2 regions of the Cohnella sp. GCM10012308 genome follow, and region 1 is predicted to be linked to the other one. Evidence: riboswitches for the same ligand, from Rfam matches in the RefSeq annotation. Region 1 holds a riboswitch; the other holds the start of a gene.

The links. Region 1 has a riboswitch for glycine ahead of gcvT (glycine cleavage system aminomethyltransferase GcvT). Riboswitches for the same ligand answer to the same signal wherever they lie in the genome.
Region 2: linked by a shared signal. The riboswitch ahead of gcvH (glycine cleavage system protein GcvH) and the one ahead of gcvT (glycine cleavage system aminomethyltransferase GcvT) in region 1 are both predicted to bind glycine.

What each region holds. Positions count from the first base shown of each region.
Region 1 is NZ_JBHRYU010000039.1:2,099-16,778, forward strand. Features, by position in the region: gene gcvPB (aminomethyl-transferring glycine dehydrogenase subunit GcvPB) at 1-756, opposite strand, end outside; gene gcvPA (aminomethyl-transferring glycine dehydrogenase subunit GcvPA) at 753-2,111, opposite strand; gene gcvT (glycine cleavage system aminomethyltransferase GcvT) at 2,117-3,229, opposite strand; glycine riboswitch at 3,363-3,459, opposite strand; glycine riboswitch at 3,463-3,568, opposite strand; gene ACFOTD_RS29440 (threonine aldolase family protein) at 3,682-4,791, shown strand; gene ACFOTD_RS29445 (erythromycin esterase family protein) at 4,847-6,118, shown strand; gene ACFOTD_RS29450 (DeoR/GlpR family DNA-binding transcription regulator) at 6,719-7,519, opposite strand; gene ACFOTD_RS29455 (Gfo/Idh/MocA family oxidoreductase) at 7,711-8,730, shown strand; gene ACFOTD_RS29460 (alcohol dehydrogenase catalytic domain-containing protein) at 8,746-9,789, shown strand; gene ACFOTD_RS29465 (xylulokinase) at 9,807-11,330, shown strand; gene ACFOTD_RS29470 (shikimate dehydrogenase family protein) at 11,437-12,411, shown strand; gene ACFOTD_RS29475 (glucose-6-phosphate isomerase) at 12,408-13,013, shown strand; gene ACFOTD_RS29480 (phosphoglycerate dehydrogenase) at 13,045-13,992, shown strand; gene ACFOTD_RS29485 (sugar phosphate isomerase/epimerase family protein) at 13,989-14,680, shown strand, end outside.
Region 2 is NZ_JBHRYU010000005.1:203,426-218,105, reverse strand. Features, by position in the region: gene ACFOTD_RS09130 (extracellular solute-binding protein) at 1-541, shown strand, start outside; gene ACFOTD_RS09125 (carbohydrate ABC transporter permease) at 643-1,533, shown strand; gene ACFOTD_RS09120 (carbohydrate ABC transporter permease) at 1,547-2,371, shown strand; gene ACFOTD_RS09115 (hypothetical protein) at 2,455-3,159, opposite strand; gene ACFOTD_RS09110 (GDSL-type esterase/lipase family protein) at 3,309-4,013, opposite strand; gene ACFOTD_RS09105 (glycoside hydrolase family 88 protein) at 4,027-5,151, opposite strand; gene ACFOTD_RS09100 (GMC family oxidoreductase) at 5,394-7,109, opposite strand; gene ACFOTD_RS09095 (gluconate 2-dehydrogenase subunit 3 family protein) at 7,132-7,908, opposite strand; gene ACFOTD_RS09090 (hypothetical protein) at 8,035-8,781, shown strand; gene gcvH (glycine cleavage system protein GcvH) at 9,298-9,690, opposite strand; glycine riboswitch at 9,784-9,864, opposite strand; glycine riboswitch at 9,868-9,977, opposite strand; gene ACFOTD_RS09080 (ester cyclase) at 10,105-11,388, opposite strand; gene ACFOTD_RS09075 (amidase) at 11,423-12,820, opposite strand; gene ACFOTD_RS09070 (MFS transporter) at 12,798-14,045, opposite strand; gene ACFOTD_RS09065 (response regulator) at 14,146-14,680, opposite strand, start outside.

The DNA.
Region 1 (14,680 bases):
GAGCAGGCCGCCCGCCTCATGTATGATCGCGGCGATCTCGACGATCTGCTCTTCGAACAAGCCGAGCGTGCTTGGGTTGGTCAGCATAAGCGCCGCGGTGTCGCTGCCGACCGCCGCGCGCAGCGCCGCCAGGTCGACCATGCCGCGCTCGTCGGACTTGATCGTGACCGTCTCGAACCCGGCGACCGTCGCGCTCGCCGGGTTCGTGCCGTGCGAGGAATCGGGCACGATAACCTTGGTGCGACGCTCGCCGCGGCTCTCGTGATAGGCGCGGATCATCATCAGGCCGGTCCATTCCCCGTGTGCGCCGGCGGCCGGCTGGAGCGTCACTTGGTCCATGCCGGTGAGGACGGCGAGGTCGTTTTGCAGCGTGTATAGCAGCTCCAGCGCGCCCTGGATGCTTTCCTCCGGCTGGTAGGGGTGGATCTTCGCAAAGCCTGCGAGGCGAGCCGTATCTTCGTTGATTTTAGGATTATACTTCATCGTGCAGGAGCCGAGCGGGTAAAAGCCGTTGTCGACGCCGAAGTTACGGCGGGACAGCTCCGTATAGTGGCGGATCACGTCGACTTCGTACACTTCGGGCAGCGCGGCCGGCGTCTCGCGCAGCATGGAGGCCGGTATCAGCTCGGCAGCCGGAACCTCGGGCACGTCGCAAGGCGGCAGCGAATAAGCGACGCGTCCGGCTTTGCTCAGCTCAAAGATCAATGCTTTTTCCGTTGGCACTTTATCTGGTCCTGCATTCATCGATGCGGTCATATGGCCACCTCCTCCAGTTTGCTCACGAAGCCCTCGATTTCTTGACGCGTGCGTTTTTCGGTAACGGCGACCAGCATGTGGCCTGCCAGCTCCGGATACGCAACGCCCAGGTCGTAACCGCCGAGAAAGCCTGCTTCCAGCAGTCTCAGATTCGTCTCTTTAACCGAAACGCCAGCCGGCAGCTTCACGACAAATTCATTGAAGAACGGGCTGCCGAACGGCAGCGTAAAACCGCGCTTCGTCAGCTCGCCGGCCGCATAATGCGCCTTCTGCAGGTTCAGATGCGCAGCGTCCAGCAGTCCTTGCTTGCCCATCGTCGACAGATAAATGGAAGCGCACAGGGCGAGCAGCGCCTGGTTGGAGCAGATGTTGGACGTCGCCTTCTCGCGGCGGATATGCTGCTCGCGGGCTTGCAGCGTCAGCACGAAGCCGCGCTTGCCGTCGATGTCGGTCGTCTGGCCGACGATGCGGCCCGGCATCCGGCGCATGAGCGGCTCGGCGACGGCGAAGAAGCCGCAGGTCGGACCGCCGAGCGATTGCGAGATGCCGAGCGGCTGCGCGTCGCCGACGCAGATATCGGCGCCGAGCTTGCCCGGCGTCTCGAGCAGGCCGAGCGCCAGCGGATTGGCGCTCACGACGAACAGTCCCTTGACGCCGTGGGCGATCGGCTCGATCGCGGCCAGATCCTCGATCGCGCCAAAGAAGTTCGGCGACTGGACGAGCACGGCGGCCGTGTCGGCCGTGACGGCTAGGCGCAGCGCGTCCAGATCGGTGACGCCGTCCGCGCAGCCGACTTCGGCAATGTCCAGATTGAGCCCACGGGCCATCGTACGGAGCGCTTCGCGCGCTTCGGGATGCACGGCGCGGGAGACGATCAATTGCTTGCGCTTGGTGGCGCCGGCGGCGAGCGCGCCCGCTTCGGAGAGGGCGGTAACGCCGTCGTACATGCTCGCATTGGCGACCTTCATGCCGGTCAGCTCGCAAATGTAAGATTGAAATTCGAAGATGGCTTGCAGCTCGCCTTGGCTGATTTCCGGCTGATAGGGGGTATAAGCGGTATAAAATTCGGATCGGGAGATCATGTGATTAATAACGACGGGGAGATGATGGTCGTAAATGCCGGCGCCGAGAAAGCTCTTGTAACGGTCGGTATCGGCATTGCGCCCGGCCAGTTCCTTCATATGCTCCAGCAGCGAGAACTCGTCGAGCGCGCCGGACATCGGCAGCGTGCCGCGGTAACGGACGGCCTCCGGAATGTCGCGGAAGAGCCCCTCTATGGAGGGGACGCCTATCGTCTCCAGCATATCGGCCTGGTCCTGCTCGGTCATCGGGATGTATCGATGGAGATTAGGCATGCGGTTCATCGCTCCTTAGGCATTCTCTTGTAAAAAGGGGTTTTAATCACTTCGGCTTTCAGCCGTTTGCAGCGAATCTCGACTTCGACCTCGGTGCCGATCGCGGCGTAAGCAGCGTCGACCAAGGCAAGGCCCAGGCTGCGCTTCAGCGTCGGAGACTGCGTCCCCGTCGTTACTTCCCCGATCCGTTCGTCTCCCGCGAATACGGGGTAGTGAGAGCGGGGGATGCCTCTGTCGATCAGCTCGATGCCGACCAACTTGCGAGGCAAGCCTTTTTCCTTCTGTCTAACCAGCGCGTCCTTGCCGATAAAGTCTTCCTTGTCCAGCTTGACGAAGAAGCCGACGCCCGCCTCCAGCGGGGTGATCGTGTCGGACAGCTCTTGCCCGTACAGCGGCAGGCGCGCTTCGAAGCGGAGCGTGTCGCGGGCGCCGAGACCGGCAGGCAACAGTCCGAGCGGTTCACCCGCCGCCATCAGCGCATGCCAGACGTCGCCTGCGTGCGCGGCAGGGACGTAGATCTCGAATCCGTCCTCGCCGGTATACCCCGTACGGGAGATCAGGGCGCTTGCGCCGGCGAGCGGCGTATCCTTTTTAAAGTGGAAGGAAGAGAGCGCCAAAACGTCCGGCGTCGCACCGGCAATCTGGAGAATATCGGCTGCGCGAGGGCCCTGAAGGGCGAGGAGGGCATAGCGGTCCGAAGCGTCTTCGAGCGACGCGTCCCCCGGCAGATGAGCTTGCATCCACGAAAAATCCTTGTCGATGTTGGAGGCGTTGACGACGGCCATGTAGCGGTCCGCCGAGATCCGGTAGACGAGCAGGTCGTCCACGACGCCGCCGTCCGGGTCGCACATCAGCGTGTACTGCGCCTGACCGTCCGTCAGCTTCGAGACATCGTTGGTCGTCACTCGCTGCAGGAAACGCTCCGCGCCGTCGCCCGTCACGATGAACTCTCCCATATGGGAGACATCGAACAGACCGGCGTGCAGGCGTACCGCGTCATGCTCCTTTTGAATGCCCGAGAACTGCACGGGAAGGTCCCAGCCGCCAAAATCGATGCAACGGACGCCGGGAAGCCCGGCATAGATCGGGTAGAGCGGGGTTCTTTTCAATTCGGACATGGTTGTTTCTCGCCTCCTTGATTGAAGCCATGGTCGGTATTTTAAAGCCTCAGTCGGTAACGCCGGACGCAAAAAAGGACAGCCGCAAAAAGAAAGCGCGCCCCCAGCCGAAGCTGCCTGCGTCCTCTTTTCGCTCTGTCCTTTGTACCTGAGAGTTACCTTAGGTCCGTTCTCGGAACCAAGTTTCCCCGTGGGTGATCCCGCGTCATGCTGCGGAATGCTCTCCAGAGTCGCGTCCGGCAAAGGTCCTTTTGCCTGAGAGATTCTCCTCGCTGAGAGGGTTACTCCTTCGGCGCCGCCTCCGAGTTCACGATGGGCGATCTCTCCCGTTGCCTTCATCCGCATTATGCTTTTGTCGTTACAGTCTATTCATACATGAGTCTGGGAGGAAGTGTCAACGGTAAAATGCATGTTATACTGAGGAAATCGAAAAATTCAGGGAGGGTCTCGACATGAACGGCAGCATGACTTTGGCGGATGCATTTAAAAACAGCAAGTATCCGGTCGTCGGCCACGGCAAACGGAACGTCCAGGTGTTGCTGGAGGCATTCGAAGGAACGGACGGGAACGCGAGCAGCGATATGTACGGAAAAGGAGAAACGATCGAGCGCTTTCAGACGAAAATGGCCGCTTATCTGGGCAAGCCCGAGTCGGTGTTTTTCCCTAGCGGAACGATGGCGCAGCAGATTGCGCTGCGGATTCACTGCGACGAAACGGGGAAGCGGAAGGTCGCCTATCATCCGCTCAGTCATCTGGAGCTTCACGAAGAGGACGGCTTGAAGGAGCTGCATCGGATCGAGACCGTGCTGTTGGCCGATCACGATCGGCTTATTCGTCCGGCGGACGTCCGACAGCTCGCAGACGACGTCGCATGCCTGTTGCTCGAACTGCCTCAGCGGGAGATCGGCGGCCAGCTGCCTCCTTATGCGGAGCTTGAGGAAATTTCCGCCTACTGCCGCAGCCGCGGCATCCGAATGCATCTGGACGGCGCGCGCCTGTTCGAAATATTGCCTTACTACGGGAAGTCTGCTGCCGAGCTCTGCACGTTGTTCGACAGCGTCTACGTATCTTTTTACAAAGGGCTTGGAGGCATTGCCGGTGCGATCTTGGCAGGAAATGCGGCGCTCGCCGAACGATCGAAGATATGGAAGCGGCGGCACGGCGGCGATCTGATCAGCTTGTATCCATACATTATCAGCTCGGATTATTACTTTGACCTGCGAATCGGCAAAATGGAACAGTATTACAAGGAAGCGATGGCGCTGGCCGAATTGTACAACGATTGCGGGGATGCGATACGTACCGTACCGTCGGTGCCGGTGTCCAATATGTTCCACGTCCATGCGGATCTGCCGAAGGAAGCGCTGGAATCGGTTCTGAGCAGCGTTTGCGAGACGACCGGCGTCGGTTTGTCCACTTGGGTCAAGGGGCTGGATGACGGCGGCAGCGCTTATGAGGTCAGCATCGGCGACCGCTACGCCGACATCCCGGCGGAGCGATTGCGCGAAGCGTTCGCGCTGCTGCGGGAAAAGCTTCAGGAGGGTGGGTATCGGGCTCAATGACAACGCGCATCCTAACCTCAGGAATGCGTTCGTCTCAAGAGCGGAGGAGACCGATATGCGCGACAATGAATCCGAAGCGCTTCAAGCTTTGGAGCGCCATGCGACGCCGTTTCCCGGAGCCGCATATGCGGAAGCGCTCGTGGACCGGGCCGGCGAAGCCAAATTCGTATTGATCGGCGAAGCTTCGCACGGTACGTCCGAGTTCTATGCCGAGCGGGCGGAGCTGTCCAAGCGCCTGATCGTGGAAAAAGGCTTTAAGTTCATTGCAGTCGAGGGCGATTGGCCTTCCTGTTATGTGCTGAACCGTTACGTAAAAGGCGACGACGCAGCCGGCACGATCGCTGCCGAAGCGCTGCGGGATTTCGCGCGTTGGCCGACCTGGATGTGGGCGAATCGCGAGATCGCGGCGTTTGCCGACTGGCTTCGCGTCTACAACGACGGCAAGGCCGAAGAGGACAAGGTGGGTTTTTACGGCATTGATCTATACAGCTTATGGGAGTCGATGGACGAGATTCTCAAGTACCTCGGGGAAAAGGACGACGCGGACCTGGAGGCGGCCAAGCGCGCCTTTGAATGCTTCGAGCCCCACGGTCGGGAGGAGCAGCAGTATGGCATCGCGGCTAACTTTTATGGCGAGGGCTGTGAGGCGGAAGTCGTCGCGCTGCTGCGCAAACTGCAGGACGGATGGCGCGAGGCGCGCGCGGGAGACCGCGAGGATGCGCTTGCAGCGGAGCTTAATGCTTTGGCCATGAAAGGCGCGGAGGACTATTACCGGACGATGATTCGCCATGACGCGGAATCCTGGAACGTGCGCGACCGGCACATGGTCGCGGCTCTCGAGCGGCTGATGGCTTTTTACGGGCCGGCGGCGCGGTCCATCGTCTGGGCGCACAATACGCATATCGGCGACGCGCGCGCGACCGACATAGCCGAGGAAGGCATGGTGAACGTCGGGCAACTGCTGCGCGAGTCTTATGGCGCAGAGGTCTATGCTGTCGGCTTCGGTACTTATGAAGGCACCGTGATCGCGGGGCGCGGATGGGGGCGGCCATTCGAGGCGATGAAGGTTCCGCCCGCGCAGCCCGGAAGCCTCGAGGAGCTGCTTCACCGCATCGAGCCTGCCGACAAGCTGCTCATGCTCGACGATGCCGAGCGGATCCTGCTCGAGCGGCCGCTTGATCACCGTGCGATCGGCGTCGTTTATCATCCGGAACACGAGCGCGGCAATTACGTGCCTACGATGCTGGCGGAACGATACGACGCGTTCATATTCATGGACCGGACTTCCGCGCTGGCGCCGCTTGCCGTCGAACCGGCCTTTTCCTAATTCCGCAAGGCGAGCTGCCTGGCGGAGGGGGATAGGCGAAACGAGAAGGAACTGCATGTGCCGAACCGGCTGGCTGCGGGAGCTATTAGCGAGAAAGCGCGGTTCAAATATCGGGACTATTGCTGCAGGACCTGGGCGGCGGACATTTGTGGACGGGTAAGCGCGCTTTCGGCATGGCGTGGCGTGGCGAAGATTTATCGGATGTGTTGCGCCCCAAAACTGCATTTATGCAGGTATTTTTTGCCGACCATCGGTGCCAGATAAAATACCTGCGGATATGCAGGTAAATGCAACGCACAAGCCGGAAATCGCGCTGATGGAGATAAAAAGATGCATATTCGCATCTTTTATACTCAAAAGGTTCTACATGGACGAAAAAGGATGTATATTTGCAGGCATTATGTTATGAACGTTGCGGCTGATGAGCGGCCTTCCATCGGGATGGATCGCCGGATGAGCCGGCAAGCGGAATAGCCGGTCGGCGATAGGCGTTCCGCGCGAATTGATTTTCCGGATGTCCGCCAAAATCAAAAAGAACCGTCAGGGACTAACTCACCTGGCGGTTTGTTTACGTGCAAGAAAGTGACTCTGTCACTAACGTCAATGAACGGGTTCGACCATCACTTCCATGCCCGCTTCGGTCATCTCCCGCAGGTGCTGCCCGGTTATCCGGCTGTCGGTGATCACCAGATCGATCTCGCCGGGCTCCGCGAATTGGACAAACGAATTTTTGCCGATCTTGGCGCTGTCGCACAGCAGCACGACCTGCGTCGCGATTCGGATCATCGTTCGTTTGACCTCGGCTTGGTTCATGTCCGGCGTCGTGCAGCCTTTGCGGACGCTGAAGGCATTGGTGCCGAGGAACACCTTGTCCACGTTCAGCTCGGAGAGCAGCTTGACCGCAAACGGACCGACCGTGCAGTGGAAATGGCGGCGCAGCATGCCGCCGATGACGACGACGGACACGTTGTCGAGACGTTCCAGCATCGAGGCGATCTCGATATCGTTGACGATGACTGTCAAATTCTTTTTATCCTGCAAATGATTGCACATCTCTCTGGTCGTCAGACCTGCATCCAAAATGATAATATCGCCGTCCTCCACCAGCTCGGCGGCCTTTCTGGCGATCGCTTCCTTGAGGCTCAAGTCTTTGACCGTCTTGCCCTTGTTGTCCAGCTCGAAGCCGACCGGCGCGGCATCGCTTGGAATCGCGCCGCCATGCGTGCGCTTGATCAAGCCTCTCGCTTCGAGATCCCGCAGATCTCCCCGGATCGTAGCCGGCGACATTTTAAAGAAGGCGACAAGGTCGGGCACGAGCACCTTCCCGCGCTCCTGAACCATTCTGACAATGGCCGCCTGCCGCTCCTCGGCGAACATGACGTCCGAATTTCCCTCGCTCATGGCCATCTTCCTTTAAGGTTGAATGAATATCGCAAATTAAATCATCCGATCGCAAAAATGATCAATCTAGCACATGCTTCAAGTGAATTATACTATATAACAGCAAATGATTGTTGTTTGTTGGCGAAATAAGAAAAAGTGAAATAAAACGAAAGAAACATCTAATTATTAAAAGCGGGTGAAAAAGGCTCATGCAGCAAAGAGAGATCGGCGTATGCATCATTGGAGCGGGCAGAGCGGGCATGATTCACGCCGCCAACTTCCGGAAAAACGTGCCGTTGGCAAGACTCGTCGCCGTCGTCGACCCGAACCAGGAAACGGCCGCATCGGCTGCGAAGGAGCTTGGAATCGACCGGTACTATACGGACTACAAGCAAGCGCTCGAGGACGCGGAGATCGACGCCGTCGTCGTCGTGACGCCGACGATCTATCACCGCGATATCGTCGTGGCGTCCGCGCTGGCAGGCAAGCATGTGTTGTGCGAAAAGCCAATGGCGATCAATGAGCGCGAATGCGACGAAATGATCGCGGCTTGCGAGGCGGCCGGCGTCACGCTGCAGGTCGCGTTCATGAGACGCTTCGACGAGAGCTTCGTCGAGGCCAAGCGCGCGATCGACGAAGGCGCGATCGGCGAAGTCGTGCTCGTCAAGTCGCTGACGCGCGGACCGAGCCAGCCGATGCCCTGGATGTACGATCTGGCCAAGAGCAACGGCCCGCTCGCCGAGGTCAACAGTCACGACATCGACACGATCCGTTGGTTCTCGGGCTCGGAGGTGTCCGAGGTGTATGCGATCGGAGGCAACTACCGCAACCGGCATGTCTCGGCCGACTTCCCGGACTTTTACGACAATGTCTCGCTCACCGCCCGCTTCGCGAACGGCGCGCAGGCCAGCATCGACGGCGCGGTCGCCGTCCGCTACGGATACGACAGCCGGGTGGAGATTCTCGGCACCGAAGGCGTCATCTTTCTTGGCCAGACGCATGAGAAGACGACGATCATAGCGGGTCCGGACCGGCTGCTCCGCCGGCCGTTCATGAACAGCTGGCGATCGCTTTTCAAGGAAGCCTATCTCGCCGAGGATACCGACTTCATCGCCGCGATATTGGAAGGCAGGCCGCCGCGCGTGACGGGACATGACGGCAAGATGGCCGTGCGCGTCGTCGAGGCCGGCAACGCGTCGATCAAGACCGGCGCGCCGGTCAAGCTCTAGGGAGGAGAAGCGAATATGTTAGCGGCCAGATTGTACGGACCCGGAGATATCCGGCTGGACGAGGTGCCAATGCCGGACATCTCCGAACGGGAAATTCTCGTCAAGGTGAGAAGCGCGGGCATCTGCGGCACGGATATGCGGATGATCAAAAACGGCTTTGCGGGCATTACGGCGGAATCGCCGCGGACGCTCGGCCACGAGCTGAGCGGCGAGATCGTCGAGGTAGGCTCGCATACGACCGGCTACCAGGTCGGAATGCGCGTCGGCATTGCGCCCAACATGGGCTGCGGCATTTGCGCGGAATGCATCCGCGGCAACCAGCATTTGTGCGCAAGCTACGAGGCGCTTGGCGTCCAGATGGACGGCGGCTTCGCCGAGTACGTGCGCGTGCCGGAGCAGGCGCTCCGCTTCGGCAACGTCGTCGAGCTGCCGGCGCAGGTGACGTTCGACCATGCGGCCGTCAACGAGCCGTTGTCGTGCGTTTACAACGGGATCGAGCAGTGCCCGATCCGCGCCGGAGACGACGTGCTGATCATCGGCGCCGGTCCGATCGGCATCATGTATGCGCAGCTGGCCAAAATGTCGGGCGCAGGCAGGGTTTTCCTGAGCAACCGATCGACGGGCCGGCTGGAGCTGGCGCGCCGGATCGATCCTTCTTTCATCGCGCTGCCGGCGGACGGATTGAAGGAAAGCTTGCTTGCGCAGACCGGCGGCCGGGGCGCGGACGTCATCGTGACGGCCAATCCGTCGCCCGAAGCGCAGCAGCTCGCGGTCGAGCTGGCGGCGATGGGCGGCCGGATCAACTTTTTCGGCGGCCTGCCCAAGGATAGCGTGCCCGTCGCGCTGGACACGAACGTCATCCATTACAAGCAGCTGCTGGTAACGGGCAGCACGAAGGCGAACAACGCGCATTTCCGCAAGACGCTGCAGTTTATCGCGAGCGGCATTCTGGATGTCGGCAAGCTCGTATCCGCGCGCTATGCGATCGGCCGCTTCGACGAGGCGCTCCGCCACGCCGGCAGCTCGCAGGGCATCAAGACGGTCATCGCGTTTGATTAGAGGGGAGACGGAGTTAAATGCCATCCGACAATAGCCGCTCGAACTGCGCGATCGCCGTGGACCTGGGCACGCAGGGGACCAAAGCCGCGCTCGTCGCGGCAGACGGCCAGATTCTTGGCAGCGCGTTCGTGCCCTCGAACCTGATTCGTCCCGCGCCCGGGCAGGTCGAGCAGGACCCGGACGAGATGTTCGGCTCGGTCGTCACCGCCATCCGTTCGACGATGGATCGAACGGGCGTCTCGCCGACGCGCGTGGCGGCAGTCGGCATCGGCGGCCAGATGGCGGGCATGCTCGGCATCGACGATGACTGGCATGCCGTGACGCCCTACGACTCCTGGCTCGACAGCCGCTGCGAAGCCGCGATGCCGCTCATCCGGGACTGGGGCGAGGAAGCTTTTATCGGCATCACGGGCAGTCCTGTTACTTATGCGCACGGACCCAAGATATTGTGGTGGAGACGGAAGCGGCCGGAGGTTTACCGGGACATCGCCAAGTTCCTCGTGCCAAGCGCCTACGTCGCCGGCAGGCTCGCGGGCTTGCGCGCGCACGAGGCCTTTATCGACCATACGCATCTTCACTTCACCGGCTTCGCCGACGTACAGCGGATGGCCTGGTCGGATGAACTGCTGTCGGCGTTCGGCATCGACGGCGACAAGATGCCCGCCATCGTCCGGCCGTGGGACATCGTCGGCGGCCTGACCGAATCGCATGCTGCCGCGGCGGGGCTGCTGCCGGGCACGCCGATCGCGGCGGGCCTTGGCGATACCGCCGCGGCGACGCTCGGCGCGGGCATCGCGCGGCCGGGCCTGCTGTTCGACGTGGCGGGCACCGCGTCGGTGCTGTCCTGCTGCACGGCCGAGTACCGGCCGGATACCGCGGGCAAGACGCTGATCTATGCCCGCTCGGCGCTGCCCGATCTGTGGACGCCGCTTGCTTATATCAATGGCGGCGGTCAATGCCTTGCCTGGTTCAAGCGTATGACCGGCTTGGACTACGACGAACTGAATGCGCTGGCCGAGTCGGTGGAGCCGGGCTGCGGCGGCCTGACGTTTGTTCCGCATTTCGGCGGACGCGTCTGCCCCAACACGCCCGCGCTTCGCGGCAGCTGGACCGGCCTGGCCTGGTCTCACGAGCAAGGCGCGTTGTTCCGGGCGATCCTCGAGTCGGTCGCCTACGAGTATAAGCATTATCTCGGGACGCTCGAGCGTCTCGTCGGCCAAGCGGCGTATGAAGCCGTCCATGTCGCCGGCGGCGGCGCGCGCAGCGCGCTTTTCAACCGGATCAAGGCGGATACGCTCGGCATTCCGTACCGCCCGCTGCAGGCGGAGGACACGGCGCTGATCGGCGCGGCGCTCGTCGCGGGTCACGGCGTCGGGCTGTTCCCGGATCTGGCTGCGGCGGCCGAGCGCTTCGCGGCGCCGGGAGCGGCGATCGAGCCGGCTGCGGGCAAGCATCGCCTGTACGCCGTTGCTGCAGGCCGGTATCGGCGGACGGCGGACGGCATGCAGGCGTTGTACGCGAGCCTGGAAGCAGCCGAGTGATCGGGTAATTTCCAGATAGAGCTTTACGATAGATCTTATAAAACAAACATGCCTGCTGACACCCCGGACCGCGATGTCCGGGGGTCAAGGAGAGGAGCGCGAAGCCATGAAGCTGCCGCCAAGCGCGGCGTCGCCGACGATGTACTTTGTCGGCGTGACGACCGGACAATCGTCCATTATGAAGCTGTTCCCGCTGTGGGCCGAGGCGCTCGGTCTCGGCGGACCGAAGATCGTCGGCATCGACATAGCCATTCACGCGGAGCCCGAGGTTTACCGGGACTGCGTACGTTTTATCAAGGAGGATCCGCTCTCCCTGGGCGCGCTCGTCACGACGCATAAGATCGATCTGTTTAATGCCGCGCGCGATTTGTTCGACATGTTGGATCCGTACGCTACGACCTTCGAGGAGATCTCGTCGATCTCCAAGGCTGGCGGCCGGCTCGCCGGCCACGCCAAGGACCCGATCTCGAGCGGGCTGTCGCTGGCGGCGTTCGTGCCGCCGGGGCACTGGAAGCGCACGGGCGGCCAGGCGATGATAATGGGCGCGGGCGGCAGCGCGCTCGCGATCTGCAGCTACCTGACGGCGCCGGAGCGCGGCGACGACGTGCCGGACACGATCGTGATCACGAACCGCAGTCCGGAGCGGCTTGAATCGGCGCGCCAGCTGCTCGGCCGCATCGAGACGCCTGTGCGGTTCGAATTCAGGCTCTGTCCGGCGCCGGCGGACAATGACGCGGTGCTGGCGGGCTTGCCGGCCGGATCGCTCGTCGTCAACGCGACGGGACTCGGCAAGGACCGTCCGGGCTCTCCGCTTACGGACGACGCCGCGTTCCCCGAGGGCGGACTCGTCTGGGAGCTGAACTACCGCGGCGCGCTCGACTTTATGCATCAGGCGATCCGTCAGCAGGCGCAAAAATCGCTGCACGTGGAAGACGGCTGGATCTATTTTATCCATGGCTGGACGCAGGTGATCTCCGAGGTATTCCATGTGCCCATCGAGGGCGAGACGTTCGACCGCCTGGAGAAAATCGCGATGGAGCTGCGAGACGGCAGCGCGACGAAAGGAGCCGCAAAGGCATGACGCATACGCACCCGCCCGGTACGAAGCTGGAAAATCCGTTAACCCCGTTTACGCTTTATTTCAGCCTAAATAACGGTCTGTCCGACGCTGCGCCTTCGCTGAAGCGCCATCTGTCGAAAATGAAAGGGATGTACGCGGACGACGAGGCGTATCGCAGCTTGCTCGCGGATGGCGCGGACCCGCTCGTCTATGAATTCCACGAGCTCGGCATTCCAGAGTCCGACGGCAATCTGGCGTTCGGCACGAGCATCGTCTATCCGGGCAAGGTCGGCGACGAGTATTACATGACCAAGGGACACTTCCATACGGTCCTCGACACGGCCGAAGTCTACTACTGCATCGGCGGCAAAGGGTTGATGCTCATGGAAAATCCGGAAGGCGACTGGGACGTGCAGGAATTCGCGCCGGGCAAGGCGGTCTACGTGCCGGGCCGATACGCGCACCGCAGCATCAACACCGGGCATGAACCGCTTATTACGTTCTACGTCTTCCGCGCGGACGCCGGTCACGACTACGGCACGATCGAGACGAAGGGCTATCGCAAGGTCGTCGTCGAACGCGACGGGCAGCCGGCCGTGCTCAACAATCCGAAGTGGAAGTGAGCGGGGCGCCGCGCAAAGGAGGAATGCCGCCATGGCACCGAAGCTGAAAATCGTCGTGACGCCCCGTTCGTTCGGCAAATCGGACCCGGCGCCGATCGAGCTGCTCGCGTCGCGAGGGTACGACGTCGTATACAACCCGTATGGACGTATTTTGACGAAGGAAGAGATGAAGGGACTGCTCGCGGACGCGGACGGCATCATTGTCGGCGTGGACCCGCTCGACCGCGAAGTGCTGACAGAAGCGCCAGGGCTCAAGATCATCTCCAAGTATGGCGTAGGTACGGACAACATCGATCTGAAGTACGCCGAGGAGCGGGGGATCAAGGTTACGCTGGCGGCGGGCTCCAACACGGAAGCCGTCGCGGACTATGCCTTTGCGCTGATGATGGCCGTCGCCAGAAGGGTGAACGTCATCGACCGGGCCTGCCGGGACGGCGTATGGAAGGCGGAGGCGGCGATCGACATTCACGGCAAGACGCTCGGCCTGCTCGGCCTCGGCGCGATCGGCAAGGCGGTCGCCCGCAGAGCCTCGGGGTTCGGGATGAAGGTGCTCGCGTACGATCTATTCCGCGACGAGGCGACCGCGGCCGCTTACGGCATCTCTTATCGCGATTCGATCGAAGGGATCGTGCGCGAGGCGGACTTCATTAGCCTGCATCTGCCGCTAGACGACAAGACGGCGGGCATCATCGGCCGCGAGCAATTCGAGATGATGAAGCCTACCGCCGTGCTCGTGAATACGGCGCGGGGGGGCTTGATCGACGAGTCGGCGCTGCTCGAGGCGCTGCGGGCGGGACGGATCTGGGGTGCCGGCATCGACGTCTTCGAGAAGGAGCCGCCGGACAATCCGGCGCTGCTCGCCTTGGGCAACCTGATCGCGGGCTCGCACTGCGCGGCGTCCACGCAAGGAGCCGTGACCAATATGGGCATGATCGCCACGAACAATCTGATCAAGCATCTGGAGGTGTCCGTATCATGAAGCTCGGCATTCACGCCTACGCCTGGTGCTCCCAGTGGAGCAACGAGACGCTCGGCCTCATCGACCGCGTCAAGGGACTCGGTCTGGACTTCATCGAGATTCCGCTCATGACGCTGGACACGTTCGACGCCGCCGCCGTGAAGCGCAGGCTCGAAGACGCCGGACTTGACGCCGTAACGTCCACCGTGCTGCTGCGAGGCACAGACATAACGAGCGTCGATCCCGCCGTTCGCGCTGCCGGGATTGCGTACTTGAAGGACTGCGTGCGCGCGACGGCCGCCATCGGCAAGACGAATCTGTCCGGCGTCGTCTATTCGCAGCACGTGAAGGAAACGAATGCCCGTCCGACCGAGCAGGAATGGACTTGGGCGGCGGAGGGGCTGCGCGAGGCGGCCGTCTATGCGCAAGCTTACGGCGTGCAAATCGGTCTTGAGCCCGTCAATCGCTACGAATCGAACCTGGTGAATACTTGCGGACAGGCGCTGGCGCTGAAAGAAATGATCGGCGAGCCGAATATCAAAATCCATCTCGATACGTATCACATGAACATCGAGGAGAAGAGCTATTACGAGGCCACGAAGGCTGCCGGCTCCGATCTGATTCACTATCATATTTGCGAAAACGACCGGGGCATCCCGGGGACCGGACTCGTCGATTGGGATGCGATTTTCCGGGCGTTGTCCGAGAT
Region 2 (14,680 bases), on a different contig from region 1:
GTTCATGACCGCCGACTACGGCGCCTCGCAGAACCTGTTCACGCAGGGCAAAGCCGCGATGTGGTACATGGGCTCCTGGGAAGCCGGCATGGCGACCAACGCCAGCCTGCCCGAAGAGTTCCGCAACAACCTGCAGGTCGCCAAGTTCCCGATCGCCGCGGACGGCAAGGGCGTAGCGACCGATCTGATCGCCTGGAACGGCGGCGGGTATGCGTTGGTGAACAGCTCCAAGCACCCCGAGGCAGCGAAGAAGTTCTTCGATTACCTGTTCAACGCCAACCAATGGGCGAAGGTCGCCTGGGATACGGGCGCAGCCGTGCCGGCACAGAAGTACGAGCTGACCGGCAAAGAAAGCGAAGTCCAGAAGCAGCTGACCGACGTGCTCGTGCAAGCGACTTCTACGCCTGGCGCATCGTTCATCGACTATGGCACGCCGAAGTTCAAGGACGACGTACAGAACGCGTTCGGCAAGTTTTTCTCCGGCAGCCAAAAGCCAGAGGAGCTCGTAGCCGCCCTGCAGGCAGCCGCCGACAGCCAGTAATCGCGATAACGTCGCGACGCATGAGCCACAGATAAAGGAAGCGGCGGGGACGGGCAGCATTCCTGTCCCCGTTGTATTCTCAAGGATGGAGCGGGTATCCCATGCACAAAGTGCTACGCAATAAGACGGCGATTTTCCTCTTCGTTTTCCCCGGTCTTCTGCTGTTTATACTTACCTTTCTGGCCCCCATCATATTGAGCGGATATTACTCCCTCACGGACACGCTAGCCCCGGGTACGAAAATCCATATGGTCGGTCTGCAAAACTACGCAGACCTGATCCTTCACGATACAAGATTCTGGATCGCGCTCCGCAATGCCGTCCTGCTCGGCATCGGCTTCATCGTGCTGCAGCATCCGCTCAGCATTTTCTTCGCCGTCCTGCTCGACCGGATCGGCGGCAAGGCGGAGAAGATTTTCCGCACCATCTTCTTTATCCCCTGCGTAATCTCCGTCGTCGTCATCTCGAAAATGTGGCTGTCGCTGCTCGACCCGACGTTCGGCATTCTGAACAAGCTGCTGGCCGCCGTCGGCCTGGAATCCCTGCAGCACGCCTGGCTCGGCGAGAGCAGCACGGCGCTCGGCACGATGCTGTTCATCCTGATCTGGGCCGGCTTCGGCTGGGGACTGCTGTTCTACTATGCCGGCGTCAAGGGCATTCCCGAGGATCTGTACGAAGCCGCAAGCCTCGACGGCGCGTCGGGCCTGAAGCTTCACCTTCGCATCACCGTGCCGCTGCTGAAGCCGGTCATCGCCGTTCAGGTGACGCTGGCCATGATTACGGCGCTCAAGCAGATGGAGCTCGTCTTCCTGACGACCAACGGCGGACCGGGCGACTCGACGCAGTTCATCGCAGTCTACCTGTACAACAAAGCGTTCTCCGCCAGCCAGTACGGCTACGCCAACGCCATCTCCATCCTGTTCATCGTCGTCTGTCTGGTCGCGACGTACCTGAGCAACAAATTTATCCGCAGCGACGCGGCGGAAGCCTAAGGAGGCGACGAACATGAGATCGCGATACAAGACAGGCATTTGGATCTTCTTCCTGATCGTCGCCCTCCTGCAGCTGTTCCCGCTGATCTGGCTGGTCGACTTCTCGTTTAACAGCAGCGCCGACTTCTACTCCGACCACATCCTGAAGTGGCCGACCGACCCGCAATGGCAGAATTACAAGAACGCCTGGATCGACGGCAAGTTCCTGAAGTACTTCCTGAACAGCGTGCTGGTATCCGGCGTCACGATCGTGCTCACCGTCGTCCTGTCGCTGACGCTGTCGTACGCATTCACCCGCATGCAGTGGCGGATGCGCTCCTTCTTCTTCTCCGTCATCCTGCTCGGCATCATGATCCCGATCCACGCGACGCTGCTGCCGAACTTCGCCATCTTCAAGCAGCTCGGCCTGACGGATTCTTACCTCGGTCTCATCCTGCCGTACACGGCCGTCTCCGTCCCGCTCGGCACGTTCATGCTGACCGGCTTCCTGCGGAGCATCCCGAAGGCGGTCGAAGAATCGGCCGTCATGGACGGCTGCAGCATCTACCGCATCGTCTTCCAGATCATCGCGCCGCTCATGGCGCCGGCGCTCGTGACGGTCGTCGTCACGACGTTCCTGAACTGCTGGAACGAATTCATCATGGCGTCGACGTTCCTCAGCAAGGACGCGCTCAAGACGCTGCCCTTCTCGGTCATGAACTTCGCGGGCCAGTACTCGTCCGACTACGGCTCCCAGTTCGCCGTCATGGTGCTGACCAGCGTGCCGGCGATCGTCATCTACGCGCTGTTCAACGAACAGATCACGAAGGGCGTTACGGCTGGCGCGGTGAAAGGCTAAGGCAATTAAAAAGCGGTGCGCAAAGAGGCTCTACGTGGAGCCTCTTTGTTTCGATTGGCGGCGCGGTCCCGCGTTTTTATTTCCTACGCTTCCCGTCGGATCCGCCTTACGATCCGTTCGTAGTCGTACAGATTATGCGTCTTGAATGCGAGCTTGCGAGTGCCCTTTTCAAAAGAAAATGTGTAGTAGTCCTTGCCCTCGAGATAATCGGCGGAAAAAGAATGCAAAGGAATCGTCTCGATGGTCTGCGCATCCGTATCCGCTTGGAACATCGACTGGCTCACGATCTGCAGCAGCTCGGGACCGAACCGGAACGTGCCCTTGATCTTTCGTTCGTCCAGCAGGATCGTCAGTCCTTTGAATTGCTCGACGCCTCTCGCCGGGTTTGCGTGCTGAACGACAGTCTCGACTGGAACTTCGGGCCGCGTATAATTGGCTGGCGCAGAATAGCTGCCGGTTACTTCCGCAGTCCGAGCAGGTGCAGTTGGCGCCGGATGGGCTGCCGGATGGGCTGCCAGCATCCTTTGGGCGCTCGACTGCTCCGCTTGAAACGGCGCGGACGGCGCGGCCCCCGCGGAACGGTCGAGCAGCTTCTGCAGCAGATGGACGACTTCCGACAAGCCGATGAACAAAAATCCGGCCGCCAGCGCGGACAGCCACCAGTACAAGGCAATCGCAAGCGAGAATTCGCCGTTCGCGTCTTTGCCCAGGCCGATTCCGGCGATGAAGCCGATCGCGATAATGATAATGCCGATCCCCATTAGAAAAACCGATACCGTGTTTCTCATCCAACTGCCTCCAAGTAGAAATATCTATTTTCCACCATATAACATTTTAGTTAACGCGGCAAAATAAAACGAAGGCCCGTCCTCCAGTCATTTGCATGACTTTGGGACAGCCCTTCGTTCGACTCAACAATAGCGTAATGTCCGCTCTCTTAGATATGAATTCCCTTCTGCTCCAGTGTCTCGCGCAAAGCATCGGCCATAATATCGTAGCCCAGCACATGCGGGTGAAGACCGTCGTCCGCAAGTCCTTCGCGCAGCCGAAGACCGTCCTCATCGGCCATCCGCGAATGATAATCGACAAAGATCGCGCCTCGTTCGGCGGCTGCTATCCGCAACTTCTCGTTCGCGCTGCGTATGCCTGCATTTCGCTGGTCATTGTGTCCGGATTGCGGCATATCCGTCGGAAGGATGGAACAAATAATCGGTATAATATCGTTTTCTTTCGCTTTCTTGACCATTTCCTCGATATCGCCCACGAGACCCGGAACGATTTGCTCCGCCGTTTTCCGGTCGCCTGCCGTCCAGCCGTCCATTGCCCAGAAGTTGTTTACGCCGATTTTAATGACGACATGCTTCGGCTTTAACTGGACCACGTCCGCGTCGAATCTTCGCAGCACATGGCTGCTGATGTCTCCGCCGATGCCCCGATTCACGATAAAACGGCCACTGCGGCCAAAATAGGCATTTAGCTCCCACATATGCGTGATCGAGTCTCCGATAAATACAAAGTCGACCGGCACTTCGTGCGCGATTAAAATCTCGTTGCCGATATCGAATTCTCCTCTGCGGCTATCCGCGGCGGCAGCTGTTGCAAAATAGCCCGGTTTCACTAGCTTCACGCGATTCGTTGTCATTTTTTATTTCCTTTCACCAGGGCTCTAGCCCGTTGTTTTTAAGCTTATATAGCGCTTCGGCAAAATAATAATCTCCATAAATGAGCGGCGCATCCACGGCGATATCCGCAGCAAAATATCCGGTCGCGTGAAGCAGCAGTCCTTCTTCATCCTCGTCCCAAGCGCCGTAGTTTTCATGCAACGAACGAAGGATGCGTTCGGCTGCTTGCTTATACGCGCCCCCTTCCTCTCCCGACACCAAGGAAGCCAGGTCCAGAAGCCCTGAAGCGGCGATCGCTGCCGCAGAGGAATCTCTTGGCATGCCCTCTGCATCCGCAGGCAACCGAAAATCCCAATAAGGCACCGAGTCCGCCGGCAAATGATCGAGAAAAAAGCGCGCCACCCGTTTGGCGGCCAAAAGATATCTCTCCTTGCCCGTGTATGTATAGCTAAGCGCAAACCCGTACAACGCCCATGCCGCGCCCCTTGCCCACGCCGAATCCGCGGCATAGCCCTGGCCGGCCAGCGCTTCCTTCCGCTCGCCCGTTTCCGGATCGAAGCTGACGATATGATGGACGGAGCCGTCTTCCTGAAAAAACGACCGAAGCACGGTATCCGCATGAATCTCGGCGATGTGCCGGTAGCGCGGATCGGCGATTTCCTTGGAGGCCCAGTACAGGAGCGGCAGATTCATCATACAGTCGATGATCGCCCAACCGGTGTGATCCTCGTCGCCCCAATTCGGCCAGGCGCGGATAAACCCGCCCGCCGGATTAAATCTTCCGGCAAGCAGACTGGCGGCCATCAGCCCGTGGCGCCTGGCTTCCTCGTCTTGCAGGAGCTTATATTGATTGATACTGCTCAAGCCAAACATAAACCCGACATCGTGATGCAAAGCGTCGAACGCCCACAGCGTCCGGCTAATCTGCTGCTCGCATTGTACGGCGAGATCCTTCAGACGTTCATTGCGGGTGTCCCGGTAGACCAACCATAGCAGCCCCGGCCAAAATCCCGCGACCCAATCATGCGCAGGACTTCTGTTGTAGCGGCCATTGACAGAGCCGTTCGGGAATGATGCTCCAATGTCGATGCTCGTTTTGTCGATCTTGTCGACAACCTGCCGCCACGATTCTTCGGCCCAATCCGCCTGATTATTCATCTTGTTCCTTCCTTCTGCCAATGGGGTTTATCTCTCATTATGACATCCCCAAAAAAAGAAAAGAATGATTGCATTTCAAGGTTATGAACTTTATTTAACCATATTTTATTCAAGTTGGATGATGCTTTCAATAGCGTTATTTGCATGGCTGTAATCGGATTTTAATCGTATGGCTGCAATAGCGAAAAGCCTCTGCTTTCTCGAAGCGGAGGCTTCGAGCAGAGGCTCTTCATTTTCCCGACTTACACCAAACTGCCGCCCTTTTGCCGATACTTGAGAATCCCCTCGGACGCCCGGAAGGCGAGCGCGCCGACCGTATCGGTCGGATTGTAGCCCGAATTGTGCGGGAAGGCGCTGGCGCCGACGACGAACACGTTTTCCGCGTCCCACATCTGCAAATACGTGTTGACCGCGGACGTATCCGGCGAGGCGCCCATGACGACGCCGCCCGTATTGTGCGTGGACTGGTACGTCGTGATTTCGTACGGGCCGAGCTCCTTGAGCTGATCGATATGGCTTGCGCCCATCTCCTTCACGATCTCCGCGCACTTGCCCGACAGGTACAGCGCGAGCTGGCGGTCCTGCTCCTCGAAGTCGAACGTGAGCCGCACGAGCGGATCGCCGTATGCATCCTTGTATGTAGGATCGAGGTCGAGGAAGTGGTGGCGAAAAGGCATGCACGACCCTTGCCCGCCGACGGACAGAAAGCGATTGGCGTATTTGACCGAGTTGGCCTTGAACTCCGCCCCCCAGGATGCGGTCCCTCCGGGCACGGGATTGTTGGCGATCGGGCGCATGCCCGTCTGGCTAAGGCTGATCGAGCCGCCGTGGATGAACTTCAGGTCGGTGTGGTCGAAGTTATCCCCGTTGTAGTCGTCGAGCGTTACGCCGAGCGAGCCCGCGCCAGCGTACGTATTGAACTGCTTTTCGTCGAAAAAACCGGCTGCGTTGCCCTTCAGCACCTGGTACGCGTAGTTGCGGCCGACGACCCCCGTCCCGCTTGCGGCGTCGTACGGCTTGCCAAGCCCCGACATCAGCAGCAGCTTGACGTTGTTGAAGACGTAGCTGGTCACGACCACGATATCGGCCGGCTGCACGAGCTCCTCGCCCGTCGTGACGTCCGTATACATGACGCCAGTCGCCTTCCCGCCCTGGTGAATGATGCGGCGCACCTGCGAATGCGTGCGAATCTCGAACTTGCCCGTCTTTAGCGCAACGGGAAGCACGGTGACGACCGGGTCCGCCTTCGCGCCGTATTCGCAGCCGAAGCGCTCGCAGAATGCGCAGTACTGGCAGGCGGCGCGGGAGATGCCATCCGGATTGGTGTAGGGCTCCGACAGATTGGCCGACGGCATCATGTACGGGTGGAGCTTGAGCTTGGACGCCGCGTCGCTGAACATGCTGAGCGCGGGCGACTTCTTCATCGGCGGCGTCGGGTAGTCGGCCGAACGCTTGCCTCCGAGCGGATTCGGTTCCCCCGAGATGCCGGCGAGCTTCTCGAACTTGTCGTAATACGGCTCCATCTCGTCGTAGGTGAGGCCCCAGTCCTGAATCGTCATGCCGTCCGGAATCTTGTTCTTGCCGTACCGTTCGATCGTCTTGGAACGAATCTGGAAGTCGTACGGAAGGAAGCGGTAAGTTTGCCCGTTCCAGTGGACGCCGGCTCCGCCCAGTCCCTCGCCGAGCAAGAACGAGCCGTACGAACGCATCGGCAGCGCGCGGACTTTCTCCGTGCTCCGGAAAGTCACCGTATCCTTCGATAAATCCTGCATCAGCTCGTACCGCAGTCCATAGCGGAGCTCGTCGTGGACCATAAAATAGTCCTCCGTCTTGCGTTCCTTGCCTCGCTCCAGGCCGACGACGTTCAGTCCGCTCTTCGTCAGCTCGGCGGCGATGATGCCGCCCGCCCAGCCGACGCCTACGATGACGACGTCCGTTTTCGGCAGCGTTTTGGCCATAGTTGGTCTTGTCCTCTCCGCCTTAGTGGGCGCTTAGATGGTCTTGCAGGCTGCTCGGCGCGATGACCGCGAAGTCCTTGTCGATGACGTCCGTGTAACTCATCTGGTTGCCAGGGTAGCTTCGCATTTTCCAGCCGTTCATGTCCGCGTTGCCGCCGTACAGCGGATCGCTGTACGCGCCTTCGATCGTGCTGCTCCGCAGCATTTTGAAAAAACCGCTCGCGGAGATCGTCGTCAGCTTCACCTCGTCGGACTCGAACGCCTTCAGCACCTCGTCCTGCTGCTCGGCCGCGAGCTCCGAGAAGCCCTTCGTAAATTTCGTCTGGCTGTAATTTTCCAATTCCCGCAGTCCGATCTCGAACATTTCCCGCCGCTTCAGCCGGCCTTGATAGCCCTGCACCTTCTCTCCCGCATAAAAGGGAGGCGACATGTATTCCCTGGAATTGAACCCCCACTCGCCCGCCAGCTGATGGTCGATAAAAAACGGGACCCCGAGCGCCAGCGCGCCGGGACCGGCGTCGTCCGCGGGAAAGATCCGCTCCGTAGCAGCGGACACGATGCCGAGCTGCTCCTGCGTAAAGAACATGGGCGCGCGGTTGTAGCTTTTGACCTCCGTCGCCGTACCCTCGCCCGTTTGGGGAGCGGTCTCCGTTTTCTTAGACGGCCGGATCAGGCTGCCGAGCGCCCCGCCCACGATAACGCCACCGACCGCATAGCCGGCCTGGACGAGAAATTTCCGCCGGGAAGGCTGCTCGACGTTGTCGTGGCCTGAGCCGCCATTGTGATTCTGGTCAGCCATCCTTTCACCTCCAATTTTCGTTCCGGATTTTCCCGATTAGTTTTTTCCAAAATTAAGTCCTTATGCATTCCGGGCGGCTGGCTATGCTAACTTCAAAACCAATCCAATATAAGGTGGAGATTCGCCATGGCAAACGCATTCGCAACAAAGCGCCGGATGCTCGCGCTCGCTTGCGCGGCAGGCGTACTGACGTTGGCCGCCTGCCAGAGCCACAGCATGCGCGAGCAGTCGGTCAAGCAGGCGGCAGACGCGCAGCGCATCGTCGACGACCGGCTGAAGCTGCACTCCGTGCAGCGTCCGCAGATTGCCGGACAGCACGATCCGGCAGTCATCCCGAGCGTCGACCGGGAGAAGACGAGAACGACCAACCAATACGGCGCATCCGGACAAGGCATGGGCAGCGGCGTGCTGAGCCGGATCGGCAGCTCGGGACTGCGCGGCCGTGGCGCTTCGCCGGACGTGGAGGCCGAGCTCGCCGGGGCCGGGCTGGCAGGCATTCGCGTGCTCGTCGCGAACGACACCGTATTCCTCGCGGCCAAGGACCGGGGGCCGTCCGCTTCCGCCGCGGATCCCCTGCAGCGCAAGCTGCTGAGCAACACAGGCGGCCTGTCCGGCAAAGGTCCGGAGCCCGGCCCGCACGGCGGCATCGGGATTCGCTCCGTCGACACGGACCAGACGGATACGCTGGCCGCGGCCGAGCAGTGGCTGAAGGACCGCGGCTACGGCGAGCGCATCGTCACCGTCGCCGGCCCCGAGGCCGTCGCGCTGATCGACCGCCTGCGGGCGCAGGGCGCGGACGGGACGTCCGGCAGCCACGATCAGGAGATCGCGCAGTTGATGAGGCTGGCTGGCGCGGCGAAGGATGGGAAGTAGTTCGGAAATACTTCAAAGCAGACATTGGAAAAAGCCAGCAGACATAGGAAAAAGCCGCCAGGGAAGATCGCCTGGCGGTTCTTTGGCAGTAGCCTATAAAATTAGCGGCCTGCCCCCGACCGCCTGAACGCATTGCAGACCGCGCTAAATTCCAGAGTGACGCCGGCAGCGGTGCGCGATCGGACGATGCCTCCTCCTGTGCGCGATTCGCCTGCCGGAGGGGAACAGATGAATGCCTGCATATTTACATCCTTTTCCTGCATAACAGACTTTTGAACAAAAAAAGATGCGAATCTGCAGGCTTTGATCTCTTTCTCTTGCGATTTTCGGGTTTCGCAGCTAAATAGATGCTGATTTGCAGGCATTTTCTCTTCCGATCTTCAAATCGGCTGAAAGCCTGCACGGATGCAGGCATTTAGCTACTGGGTTACAGAAGGCCATAATTCATCCCCGCATCATGAAGCCGGCCGTTCCGAGCTTACAGCTTCAGTCATTGATCGTCTGCGTACAGTCTGACTACTTACTCGCAAGAAACGCCTCGTACTGTCCGGCATCCATCAGGCCCTTTACCGCCTCCGCGGGATCGCCTTCCACCTCGACCTCGACGATCCAACCCTCTCCGTACGGATCGGCGTTAACCTTCTCCGGCGCAGTCAGCAGATCCTCGTTCACGCGTACGACTTTGCCGTCTACCGGGCTGAACAGATCCGACACTGTCTTGACCGATTCGATCGTCCCCATCGGCTGGCCGGCCGCGAGTTCGTCGCCTACGCCGGGTAGCTCTACAAAGACGATGTCTCCGAGCAGACTCTGCGCATAGTCGGTAATGCCGACCCTTATGACGGTAGCCGTCGCCTCCGCCCACTCATGCTCCTCCGTGTAGCCCAATCCCGCCTTGATCTCGCTCATCTTCGTCATCCTCTCGTTTATGGTCGCACCGCTGTCTGCCGCAACAAGCGCCGAACGGCAAAAAAGGACAGAGCAACGGCAAGCTGCCGTATGCTCTGTCCCGGGTACCTGAGAGATTAGACGGGGCGTTCGCTCCGCCCTTACCCCTTTGGTGGCTGTTCGCTCTCTCCAGAGGCGCGTCGGATGGCGGTACTTTTACCTGAAAGTTTGATCCTGCGGCGGGCCGGCCGCGGACTTGCTCCTTCGGTGCCGCGCCAGTGGGCGCAGTCTCTCCCTGCCATCTTCATCCGCAATATTCGTTTGACACGGATAGCTTAATTCACGCGCGGCGTTAGTGTCAATATAGGTGACGCATTGTTGCAAAATTTCGACTCGCCCGAATACGCCGCATGATTCATCGCCGGCCGCAACGGCTCAAGACACGCCCGGAAAGCTGCCGTCACCGCCTGCGCCGCCGGAAGCACCCGTTACCGCCGCCTCCGTACCCGTCTCCATATAGATCTGCCGCAGCACGTCGATGCCGTCGAAGAGGAACCACTCTTCCATGATCTTTCCGGCCTTCACTTTGTAATGGTTCACGCCGAAGATCTCGATCGGCTTGCCGCTCGGCTTGCCGAAGTAGCCCATGCCCTCGTGCGTGCCCTGGATGCGCCAGCGGACCGCTACGTCCCAATCCAGATCGGAGCCGCGGCGGTTGCAGGTGATCCGGTCGATATGCGTCTTGCCGTTCGGGATCGAGGCGAAGAAGCTGATGAACATGCCCTTGATCTCCTGCGCGCCTATCAGATCGCGATTGCAGACGTAGTGGATGACCGCGCTCGGATCGTAGAATTCTTTTACATAATTAAACGATCTGCGCTCCCAAACCCGGTTGATCATCTCCAGCATAAAGTCGCCGATCTCGAACTCTTCGAACTGACGTGTGTACGGCACAGGCGGCAAGCCGATCTCCGCCGTCTCGGGGAACCCGAAGTGCAGCGGGGCGGTCAGCGTCTTGGTCCCCTTGGCCAGCCCCTTGGCGATCTCGACCGGATCTAGACCCAGCTGCTGCACCATATGAAACGTATCCATTACGAGCCATTCCTCGTAAATCTTGTTGTTCAGGACCATGCAGTCGGCCGTCGTGCGGAAGACGACCTTCTTGTTCGTCGCCGGACCGTACAGACTGTCGCCGATATTCGTGCCCATCGATTTGCCGCGGTGCGAGGTAAAGAAGCCTTCCTTGTCGTCGCCGGACCAGATAACGCTCCAGCCGAGACCCTTACGGTCGGGAAAAGCGTGCAGCGTTTGCAGCGTGCCTGACACGACCTCGTTCACCCCGTGGCTGTTGAGCAGTCCTTTGTGCACCGACACGTTGTGGCTGTAGGTTTCGTAGATGAGGCCGATGTCTTTTTCCTTCCAGATCTGACGCGTGATCTTGACGATGTAATCGACGATATTGTTGTAGGCCGGGTCGAAGCCTTCCATGCGCTGCTTGCGCTGCTTGTCTTCGGGAATATGAATGTAATCGTAGTCGTCGTTCACGTCGATCATGTTCACGTCCTCGGCATCCGCGTAGAACACGTTGCTCTGCTTGATGCGGCGAGGCGGCGCTGCAGGGGCGGTCCGGGTCGCGGATGCGGCGCGTCCGGGTCCGTTCTTCTGCTGCTCGACTGGCGCGGAATCGGTCGTCTTGACTTCGCTGCTGTTCGTTTCCATTCGAAATTCCACCTTTATGTTGATATGCGCGCCGTCAATCGGAAGGTCGGCAGTGCTTCACTCGTTTTTCCCGTTCGTCGTAAAATTCAAGGAGCGCCGCCTGCTCGTAAGCATAGGCCGCGCGGAACGCGGTATCCTCCCCGTGATACGCGGCCGCGATCTGGAGGCCGACGGGCAGTCCGTCCGGCGTCAGCCCGCAAGGAATAGAGAGCGCCGGATGCCCGGTCACGTCATATAGGCAGGTGAAGCGGATCATGCATTCGTGCACGGACTCCGATACGCCGTCGGGGAACAGCACTTCCTGCTGCCCGAGCAGCGTCGGCGCTGCCGGCATCGTAGGGGTGACGATCGCGTCCACGTCGCCGAAAAGCGCGTCCAGGCCGCCCGTCATCTCGGCGCGCAGGCGCATGGCTTCCATATAATCGTGCGCTAACGCGGCCCGGCTGCGCGCGAACGTGTCCGCCGCGCCGGGGCCGTACAGCGCCATCGAAGCGGCGATGCGCTCGCGGTGCGAATAGCCGACCTCCGGCGTCGCGATGCCGGTCGCCACGGCGACCGCCCGATCGGCCAGCGGCAGCTCGACGTCGACCAGTACGGCGCCAAGCGCGACGAGCACGGACAGCGCCGCGTCGAATAGCGCCCGTACGGCAGGCTCGATGCGCCGATAGACGAATTCGCGCGGCACCCCGATCCGCATGCCCCGGATATCCGCAAGGCGCGCGCCCTCATAGGAGCGGGCAGTCGCCGCCTCGAGCAGCAGCGCCAGATCCGCTACATTGCCCGCGATCGGCCCGACATGATCGAGCGTCCACGACAGCGTATCGACGCCGTCCGCGGAGATCAGGCCGTACGTCGGCTTCAGGCCGACGACGCCGCAGCAGGACGACGGCACGCGGATCGAGCCCGCCGTATCCGTCCCGATCGAGCCGATACAGAAGCCGGCGGCGACCGACGCCGCCGAGCCGCTGCTCGACCCGCCGGCCATATAGCGCATGTCCCAGGGATTGCGTACGTCGCCGTAGAAGGGGTTGTCCGACGTGATGCCGAATGCGTACTCGTACAGATTCGCCTTACCTACCGTTACGGCTCCGGCCGCTTCCAGCCTATCGACGACAGCTGCATTGCCAGTCGGGACACGGTTCCGGTCGATCTGCGACCCGTTGGTCGTCCGGATGCCCGCCGTATCGATGTTATCCTTGATGGTGACCGGCACGCCGAGCAGCGGCGCGCCGGTCTCTCGCCCCGCCGTCAGCCGTTCGCCGGCCGCGCTCGCCTGACGGCGGGCCGTCTCGCCGGTCACGGTAATCACCGACCGGTAGTCACAGTCCGCAGACTCGATCTGGCTCAAGTAATAATCCGCAATCTCCCCCGGAGAAACAAGCCTTTGCCGATAGGCTTCCTGCAATTCGTTAATGGTCCTGTACGGCTGCACGATACCCCTCCTTATCCAGGCCGCCCGCATCTTCCGGCGCTTCCTCTCGTTGTTCGTTCCGGCGGCGGCGACGCAGCAGCAGAGCGGTCAAAAGCGCGCCGAGCACCGACAACCCTCCCCAGGCTGCAAATCCCGCAGCCTCGGAGACGCCGTCAACGATTAGTCCGAGGAGCAACGGGCCAGCGAATACGCCGACCGAATACATGCTCTGAAAAAAGCCCATGCGCATCGTCTTCTCCTGCGGTCGGGCGGATTCCAGCACGATCGACATTAAAAACGTAAATGCCAACCCGTACGCGATGCCCGCCACCGCTTGCAGCGCGAACAGCATAGGCAGCTCCCAGGCTGCAGCCATCGCCACGATTGCGGCTCCCTGAAGCGCAAAGCCCAACACGCCCGTCCTGCCCAGCCCCAGGTTCCGATACAGCCAGGGACAGAGCGCCGTGGACAGCCCGAACATCATCAGATGCGTGTTGGCCAGCCAGCTGATCGCGATCGGATCAGCGCCGAGCCGGGCCGCCATCAACGGCGTGAATGTGTCCCGCGTCCCGTACATCGTCATCTGGACGACGATGCCGAGCAGCGAGATCGCCCATAACCGTCCGTCGGCGAACTGAGCCGCCAGAGCGCGCTTATCCAGGCTCGCCCTCTTACGTTCCGTCGCCTCTTCGTCCTTGAGGAATATGGTAAGCGCAAGCGCGAGCAAGGCGGCGACGACCGCGACTAGGAACCCGGCCGCATAACCGAAAGCGTGGATAACGAGTCCTCCCGCCGTCGAACCCGCCAGCGAACCGAGCGGCGAGGCGATGGAGATGACCGCCATCGCCCTTGCTCCGTCCCGCGCGGCGAAGTAGGAAGCGAACATGACCGTGTAGATCACCCAGACCGAGCCGGCCAGTCCGTTGCTCAGCTTGCCGATATACAACGTTGCGGCGCCCGGCGCGATATAAGCGATCGCCCAACTGATCGCCGTCAACGCGAAGCCTGTCTGAATGAACAGTCTGCGCTTCGACAGGAACCCCGAGACGATGCCGACCGGAAGCCGCGCGACCATGGAGGCGAGACCGGTGATCCCGACCATGCTGCCGATCAGGACGGCCGGTATGCCTAGATCAGCCGCATAGGAGGATACAAAGGGGTCAAAGGAAGTAATGCTGATAAAAAAGAGCACGCTTATCGCGAAAAACAACGCCGCCTCAGCGGTCCAACGCCGGTTTGCCATCATTGCCACCGTTCTTTCCTTCCCGTCGCCTATCGCCGTCTCGTCGCCTGTCGCTTCGCCCGCCGAAGCCTCCGCCGAGTCTCCGTGCGCACGCCCGGGCGGCTCAGTCGGACGGTCCGCCCCGTTTCATCTCCGCTCGCGTGCGCACGTACTCGCTCGGCGTGACGCCTTCCGCACGCTTGAACACTTTAATGAAGTATTTGTCGTTTTGGTAACCGACGTAGTCCGCGATCTCGTACACCTTCAGATGCGGGTTTTCGAGCAGCTCCTTCGCCTTCTCGATGCGCACCTGGGTGACATAATCGGTGATCGTCAGCCCGAATTCCTGCCTGAACTTGCGCGAGATATATTCCCGGCTCAGATAGAAGCGTTCGGCGATCTCCTGGAGCGTGACCTCGCGCTTGTAATTTTGCCGGAGGTACGATTCGATCTCCCGAATGCTGTTTTTCTCCTTCTTGTACTTCACGTCGTGCAGCAGCCGGATCAGCTCGTGAAACTGCCGGCGCTTCTCGTCGCGGAACCGGCGCATGGAGAAGCTGCCGTCCTCGTCCCAATAGCCTTCGCCGCCGCTTAGCCCGCGGCTGTCGCGGATATCGTATTCCTGCAGCCAGCGGGCTTGCAGCAGCCGGTACTGGCTC